DNA from 2 places in the Jeotgalicoccus sp. S0W5 genome. Region 2 is predicted to be linked to the other one. Evidence: predicted binding sites of a transcription regulator. Region 2 holds the regulator's gene; the other holds the start of a gene.
What was found. The regulator CtsR, encoded in region 2, represses protease genes until heat stress. The targets are predictions, from matches to a motif close to ATGGTCAATAAAGGTCAAACA.
Positions count from the first base shown of each region.

Region 1: the regulator CtsR is predicted to act here: its motif matches at 2,528-2,548, upstream of clpB (ATP-dependent chaperone ClpB).

Region 1 covers NZ_SIRQ01000018.1:121,227-125,643, reverse strand. The annotation lists gene EYB29_RS10495 (DegV family protein) at 1-242, opposite strand, end outside; gene EYB29_RS10490 (Cof-type HAD-IIB family hydrolase) at 255-1,076, opposite strand; gene EYB29_RS10485 (metal-sulfur cluster assembly factor) at 1,212-1,508, shown strand; gene EYB29_RS10480 (undecaprenyl-diphosphate phosphatase) at 1,601-2,425, opposite strand; gene clpB (ATP-dependent chaperone ClpB) at 2,578-4,417, shown strand, end outside.
Region 2 covers NZ_SIRQ01000004.1:215,123-219,539, forward strand. The annotation lists gene EYB29_RS07560 (protein arginine kinase) at 1-792, opposite strand, end outside; gene EYB29_RS07565 (UvrB/UvrC motif-containing protein) at 782-1,297, opposite strand; gene EYB29_RS07570 (CtsR family transcriptional regulator) at 1,302-1,769, opposite strand; gene EYB29_RS07575 (NupC/NupG family nucleoside CNT transporter) at 1,983-3,194, shown strand; gene EYB29_RS07580 (ZIP family metal transporter) at 3,242-4,051, opposite strand; gene EYB29_RS07585 (MurT ligase domain-containing protein) at 4,170-4,417, shown strand, end outside.

The DNA of each region.
Region 1 (4,417 bases), on a different contig from region 2:
ATGATTGGTGTACCTTCTTTTACATATGCCTCAAACAACTCAAAATAACTTTCGGGATTTGGTTGACTTGTTAATGGTCTTTTACCTTCCTTGATTGCTGTGATGACTTCATCACTAGTTATCTCGAGTTGGTCTAGGTAGCTTTTGTCGTCGAGTTGAATCTTCAAAGGGAGCACTTCAATGTCTAACTCCTTGGCACGTTCTAAGCTTAAATCTGAGCAACTATCAATAAATAATTTCATAGATAACCCTCCCTATGGTTTAAGACGGAGATCGAAAAATTCATTAAGGAAATGTCCAATACCGTCATTGTTATTGTTATATTCTGTAATATATTTAGACACATTTTTGATATCGTCGATACCATTCTTCATTGCGACACCATGTTCAACATACTGTAGCATTTCAGTGTCGTTGTCTTCATCTCCAAAAGCGATTGTTCTACTTTGTGGAATTCCCAAATACTCTCTGGCGTAATCCACACCAACCGCCTTATTAATACCTTTTTTGATTATTTCTAAGACAGGATAAGGCGCACCCCAGCGACGTTGTTCGATTACTTCAGCAAATAACTCATCTAGAGTCTTACGAATATGAGGCATTTCACTCTCTTCTGCCTGAACAAGAATAGAAGTAACGTCCTCTGTAACTGTATCTTGAAGTTCGCCAACACTTATTTTAGGGTTGCCCATGGTGAAGGCGTCGAATAGGACGCTATCGTGATAGTGGATATAAATATTATCTTTAATTTCAGCGACAATATTTTTAATATTTAATTCAGGAACTTTTTTAGCAATTTCTTTTGTAACTTCCTTATCCAATGTTTCATGCATGATTTGGAAGTCAAAATCTGTAGGATGGTGGACGAAAGCACCGTTAAAGTTTACAACAGGTGTCGTCATTTTTAATTCCTTATAGTAGGGTACACTGGCACGATACGGACGGCCAGTTGAAATCATTAGCTCATGGCCCTGTTGTTTCAACGTTGTCAGCACTTTCTTTGTGTAAGGACTGATATTCTTCTCATCAGTTAAAAGTGTGCCGTCTAAGTCTAAACAAACTAAATGCTTATCCATATAAATCTCCCTTTTGTCAGTATGTAAGAATAATGTTTCTTCTCAATAATAGCATTTATATTTATCGAATGTATAATTTTTGGTATAGTAAGTATTACATATACTAGGTGAGGAGTGATTATGTTGGATAAAGCAATGGAAGAAAGCATGTACGGTGCGCTAGAGAATGTCATTGACCCGGAACTCGGTATAGATATTGTAAACTTAGGCTTAGTTTATGGTGTAAATTTAGATGACGAAGGTACAGCAGGTGTTGAAATGACTTTAACTTCAATGGGTTGCCCAATGGGACCACAAATTATTGGTCAAGTTGAGCACGTACTTTCAGAACTACCTGAGGTAAATGATGTTCAAGTAGTCATCGTCTGGAATCCACCATGGGACAAAGACAAGATGAGTCGTTACGCTAAAATTGCACTTGGTGTAAGCTAATATAAATAATAAGCTATGAGAAGAATTATCTTCTCATAGCTTTTTTGTATTGTGGTGAATTTGGTTGTTAACCGATTGGATCCATTGAATTATTATGCCCAAATAAACTGATATAGGATTGAAAAAGCGCCTAAAGCAAAACAGTAGTAAACGAAGATAATCAAATTACCTTTTTCCATCACATTTTGTAACCATTTAACTGCAAAATATGTTGCGATAAGTGTAATAATAAAGGCAATTAAATATGCTAACCATAGTGTATCCATGTTAGGGTCGTTAACGATATCTCCAACGGATATTAAAGCTGTACCAAGAGATACTGGAATATAAAGAAGAAATGCAAATCTTAGTGCGTTTTTCTGGCTAAGACCAACTGCAATGGAACCAACAATTGTTGCACCACTGCGGCTAATTCCAGGTGTTAATGCTATACATTGAGATAGACCAACTATTATAGAATCTTTAATTGTCAGGTCTCCATCCCTCTTATCGCCTCTTTTATTTTTAATAAACCAAAGTGCAATACCTGTTACAAGCAGCATAAGTCCTACGAAGCCAACAGAAATATTATCACCGATCACATCTTTAAGCAGTAGCCCTGCAACACCAACTGGAATCGTCGCGATAATTAGGCAAATCGTATATTTAAAATCAGTAATTGCATCATCGTCTCTCGCGCCTTTAAATAAATATCTAAACAAATTATTGATGATACTAATGATATCATCTCGATAGATGAACAAGATTGCAATAAGGGAAGCCGTATTTAAAAATATTTCAAAAGAAAGACCTTGTGCTTCGATATTGAATAGCTCCCTGGCAATGACTAAATGACCACTAGATGATACGGGAATTGGTTCTGTAATGCCCTGTAATAAACCAAGAAAAGCATATTTGATAATAGTAATGATTTCCATGAGGTGATCCTCCTTAAAATGTACATCATTTAATATAAGACAAATTGTCTTAAATTGCTATCAATTACTTGATTTAATCTTCTTAAAGTGTATAATTAAGTTATGGTCAAATTTGGTCAAACACTTTAATTTATTGATTAGAGGTGGTTTAAATGGATATAAATAAGATGACAGTTAAAGTTCAACAAATCGTTGAACGTGCTCAAGGTCTGACAGTTGATCTTAAACTTCAGGCAATTGAGCTAGAGTCAATACTAAAAGCAATGCTATTGATTGAAGATAGCATGAGTGCTGACATTCTAGAAAGAGCAAACATCAACATTGATAATATAATTAAACGTTATGATGAAAAATTAGCAAAATACAATAAGGTAAGTGGCGATAATATAGAATATGGTGTCTATATGTCGCAAGGTTTTTCGCAGTTATATAATGAAGCAGAAAAACTTATGGTTGATATGAAAGATGATTATATCTCTCAGGAACACATATTTCTAGCAGCGCTAAAAATTGATGATATTTTAAGCAGTGCTGTAGGTAATAAGGATGAAGTTGTTAAAGAAATAGTGAAGAAAATAAGAGGGGGTAACCACGTGACGAGTCAAAATCCTGAAAATCAATATGAAGTATTAGAAAAATATGGGCGTGACCTTGTTGAAGAAGTCAGAAATGGTAAGGTAGATCCGGTCATTGGTCGTGATGAAGAAATCAGAGATACGATTCGAATTTTAAGTCGTAAGAGAAAAAATAATCCAGTACTAATTGGTGAACCTGGTGTGGGTAAAACGGCAATTGTCGAAGGACTTGCCCAAAGAATTGTACGTAAGGATGTTCCAGATAGTCTCTTAGATAAGACAGTTTTTGAACTCGATCTTACTTCACTAGTTGCGGGTGCGAAATTCCGTGGTGAGTTTGAAGAACGATTAAAAGCTGTGCTTAAAGAAATTAAGGAATCTGAAGGAAGAATTATTCTATTTATTGATGAAATCCACATGCTTGTTGGGGCTGGTAAAACTGATGGTGCAATGGATGCAGGCAATATGCTTAAGCCTATGCTTGCACGAGGTGAGCTACACTGTATTGGGGCAACAACAACAAACGAATATCGTGAGTATATCGAAAAAGACTCTGCCTTAGAAAGACGTTTCCAAAAGGTTCAAGTACCAGAGCCTGATGTAGAGGATACTATTTCAATTCTGCGCGGTCTAAAAGAGCGCTATGAAGTGCACCACGGTGTAAGAATTACAGACCGTGCCCTTGTTGCAGCTGCAGAACTATCAGACCGTTATATTACAGATCGCTTCTTACCAGATAAGGCAATTGACCTCATGGACCAAGCGAGTGCGACGATACGAACAGAGATGGGATCGAACCCAACTGAACTTGATCAGATTAATCGTAAGGTAATGCAACTTGAAATCGAGGAACAAGCTTTAAAAGGAGAAGATGACCAAGTTTCACAAGCGCGTCTATCCGAACTCCAAAAAGAATTAGCGGATATGAAAGAGAGCCAGTCTACACTTCAAAACAAAGTTGAGAAAGAAAAAGAACAAATTCAAAGAGTGAATGACAAACGAGCTGAAGTTGACAAAGTACGTCAGGAATTAGAAGACGCAGAGAACAATTATGAGCTTGAACGTGCGGCAGAACTTAGACATGGTAAATTACCACAGTTAGAAAAAGCACTCGAAGAATATGAAAAAGAAATGCAACAAGAAGAATCATCTGACAATAGAATTATTAGAGAAGTTGTGACCGAAGAGGAAATTGGTTTTATCGTGAGCCAATGGACAGGTATTCCGGTTACAAAACTTGTTGAAACTGAAAAGGAAAAACTCTTGAAATTATCGGACATTCTTCATGAACGTGTCGTCGGTCAAGATGAAGCTGTCGATTTAGTTGCTGACGCAGTAATTAGAGCAAGAGCGGGTATTAAAGATCCGAATCGTCCAATCGGGAGCTTCCTATTTTTAGGACCTACGGGTGTCGGTA
Region 2 (4,417 bases):
TTTGTAGGCGTATTGTAGAATACCAAAAGAACGATTGACAGCGTCACAGGTTTCTAAAGTTTTTAATTGCTCTCTTGCGCTACGTTCTTCTTCAATAATGCGTTCTTTTAATTCTGTCAAATTTTCAATGATATCTGTTTCACTAAAACCAAGCGTCACTTGATTCGATAACTGGTAAACAGAACCAATGGGCTTAGACCCTTCCCCGTATATACCTCGTAAAGTAAAACCAAAGCGCGTTAAATTATTATGAAAACGTTGAATTCTTTTCAAGGCTGTCAAGGCAGGTAAATGCAGCATTATAGAGGCTCTCATTCCTGTCCCTAGATTAGTCGGGCAAGCTGTAAGATAGCCGTATCGTTCATCAAATGCATACTCTATCTTACTCTCTAATGTATCATCTATAGCACTTGCTTTCTCGTATAGCGACTCAAGGGATTCATTTACACCGAGACTTTGAATTCGTAAATGATCTTCCTCACCAATCATCACCGACACGTCTTCCTCTTCATTGATGAAGACACTTTCTCCATTTTGTGAAAATCTAGGACTAATCAAATGCTTTTCGACCAATAAGGCACGGCCTACATCAGTAAATTCAGATAAGCGGAGACGAGTCAAATTAGGTAAAGTTTTCTCTACTATTTTACCAAGCGCTGTGATGTCTTCATCATCTTCAAGCATATGTGTGAAAGGTACACCATTAATATTCCGTGCTAGCCTCACACGTGAGGAAAGTTCAATATCAGTGACTGCTGTTCTATTGAGCCACTTACTAATATTATTCTCCATGTGACTCACCATCCTTCAGTGCCTGAATCTGGTCTCTAATCACCGCTGCTTCTTCAAAGGCCTGGGTTTTCACCTTGTCATCTAGTCTCTGTTGTAAGGACTCTATGTCTCTTTTGAGGCGCAGTGCATCTACTTTTTGATGAGGAATCTTCCCAAGATGTCTATTTTGGTTCAGCTGCACACGTTCAACAATTTGAGGTACGTATTCGCCGAAGTAGTCATAGCAATAACTACAACCAAACAAGCCATTGTCGACGACGCTTCTTAATGTTGAACCACATGATGGACATTCAGGCGCTTCAACTTCAACCTCTTTTTTCTCTGCATTAGCCGCTAACATCTTCAGTAATGTATGGATGTCAAAAGGATTATCCACTTGATAGTCATTCACGTGTAGCGATTTTTCAGCACACTGCTCACACAAATACCGTACATTTTGAGCAAGACCTAAGTCTTCCGAAATATGGACTGTGGCTTCATTTTCGTTACATATCTCACACTTCATATATTCACTCCTTAGCGTACAGTATTGCCGTGATTACACGGCGTAAAATTTTCGCTCTTAAGCGGTCTCTATAAGGTAACTCAATGGATAGAACTTCTCTTTCCATAACAGCATCGATGATCTGTGCTTCTCTATAGGTAATAACACCATTTTCAAACATTGATTGAACAAGGTGACCCGCATTCAACTGAGATATGTTATCCCCAATAAGATTTTGTAAGTGCGCTAAGTATTCTGTCTCAGAATGTGTTTCTACTTTGGTGATTCTTATATAGCCGCCACCGCCACGTTTACTTTCAACGACGTAGCCATGTTCATTTGTAAAACGCGTTTTGATAACATAGTTTAACTGCGACGGTACGCAATCAAATTTTTCAGCGATGTGCGCACGTTTTATTTCAACGACTTCGTTACCGGATTTCTCAATCATTTCTTTTAAATATTTTTCAATAATATCCGACATATTACGCATCTCATCACTCTCCCTTGACCTACTTTGACTAAAGTATACAAGTTGTGAACAAAATTGGCAAATAACATGTTTATTTTTAATTAAAAGGGTTTATTTTTGGAACCGGTTGCATTATAATAATTTAGTATCGCATAAATGTATCATTTGGTATATAATTTACAAATGAAATCATTTTCAATATTTCTTACATAATAATTTTTGGAGGCTTTCACAATGAGTATTGTAATGGGAATAGTTGGTATACTATTCACTGTCTTTCTTGCTTGGATTGCAAGTAGCAACAAAAAACTTGCGTTCAAACATTGGAAGAACATATTAATATTAGTTGCATTACAGTTTATCGCTACGTTCTTATTCCTTAACACTACGGGTGGACAAACGATTATCCTTGGTTTAGCGAACGGTTTCGACTACTTACTAGGATATGCAAGAGAAGGTGCACAATTTGTGTTTGGAGATTTGATGACGAACGCGGAAGGCGAACCAGTTGATGTATTCCTATTCAACGTGCTTATACCGATCATCTTTATCTCAGCAATTATCGGTATTCTTTCTTACACTAGAATCTTACCTTTCATCATAAAAGGATTAGGCTTCTTACTGACTAAGATTACTGGAATGCCATACATCGAGTCATACAATGGTGCGGCATCTATGATGCTTGGACAGTCAGAGGTATTCGTATCTCTTAAAAATCAGCTGCCTAAGCTTACAACACGTCGTTTATATACATTAGCTGCACAGGCAATGAGTTCAATTTCACTTTCTATTGTCGGCGCATTCTTTACAATGTTAGACCCTCAATTTGTCATCATTGCGATTGTACTGAACTTATTCAGTGTTTACATCATCGTACACATCATCAATCCATATGATGAAGTTATCGAAGATGGTGACATTGAAATCTCAACTAATCCAGAAAAAGGTAAATCTTTCTTCCAAGTCCTTGGTGATTACATCATCGATGGTGGTAAAATCGTACTCGTCGTTGGTTCGATGTTAATTGGTTTCATCGCTCTAATCGGTTTACTGAACCAGATTTTCTTATTAATTCCTGGTTCAAACCTTTCATTCCAAGATATCTTGGGCTACATCTTTATGCCAGTTGCCTTCCTAATGGGTATTCCTTGGGCTGAGGCACAAACTGCCGGTTCATTAATGGCAACTAAGTTAATCACTAACGAATTTGTTGCAATTCTTGAATTCATAAATGTTGCAGAAGGACTTTCTGAGAAGACACAAGCAATGATTTCAGTATTCTTAATCTCATTTGCTAACTTTGGTTCAATCGGTATCATCGCTGGTTCTGTTAAAGGACTTCACGGTGAGAGCGGAGACAAAGTTGCGAGATTCGGCCTTAAACTAGTATACGGTGCGACTCTTGTATCTATCTTAAGCTCTGTAATCATCGGTTTCTTCTATTAAAATTTATAAATTTTAAGCCTCTAGGGAAGACCCTAGAGGCTTTTTTGTTATCCTAAAGCTACGTCTAATACCATCATCACAGAAAATCCAATCAGGAATGCAAAGACTGCTGCATCGGAATGACCATTTTTTTGTGTGCTTGGAATAACTTCCTCCACCACCACAAATATCATTGCACCTGCACCTGCAGCTAAAGCATACGGCAATACTGGCTCCATTGAGGCCACAAGCAAGACACCAACAAGTGCTGCCATCGGCTCAACGATTGCTGACATCCAGCCCCAAAAGAATGCTCGAAATTTAGATGCACCCTCTGCTCTTAACGGCATGGAAACTGCAGTACCTTCTGGGATATTTTGTAGACCAATCCCTACTGCTAAGGTAAGTGCACTGGCAATCATGACTGGATCTTGACTCAACCCTGCTGCACCGAAGAGAATACCGATAGAGAGTCCTTCAGGAATATTGTGAAGTGTTAAGGATGTTACTAGTAAGGTACTTCTTCTGGAGCTAGCAACTGTAAGCCCCTCAGCAGTGTGTTCTCCCCTATGACGGTGAGGGATAATTTTATCGAAGAAGTAAATAAATAAGGCACCGCCTAAAAAGCCGATTAAAGCAGGGAACCATTCTCCTATTGGATTATCTGCACTCGCATCAATCGCAGGTGATAAAAGCGACCAAAAACTCGCGGCCACCATGATACCGCCTGCAAAGCCAAGCGTGATATTTAAAAAGTTTTCACTAACACCTTTAGTTAAAAAGACAACTGCTGCACCGAGCCCCGTCATTGTCCATGTGAACAAGGTTGCTATAAGTGCCTGTAGCCAAGGGTCCAAGGTCATTAGATAATCTAACATATTCATTCTCCTTAGAATTTTCTTAATAATAATTATAACGCTTTCCAAAAAATTATAGTACCTATTAAAACTGAATGATATAATGGTTTCTCATAAGGAACTTAAAGGAGCGCTACGAATGACAATTAAATCCACTATTGCCAAGAACGTCGGAAAAACATTAAGTTATTTCCTAACGAGATATACAAATGGAGGCAGCAGCTTACCAGGTAAGGTTGCCTTATCAATCGACAAAAACCTGCTAAAAAACTTAGCAGCGTCTTACGATGTTGTCGTTGTAACTGGGACGAACGGTAAAACCTTAACAACGACACTAACGACAAGTGTTTTATCGAAGAAGTATAACAATGTAATTACTAATAAGGC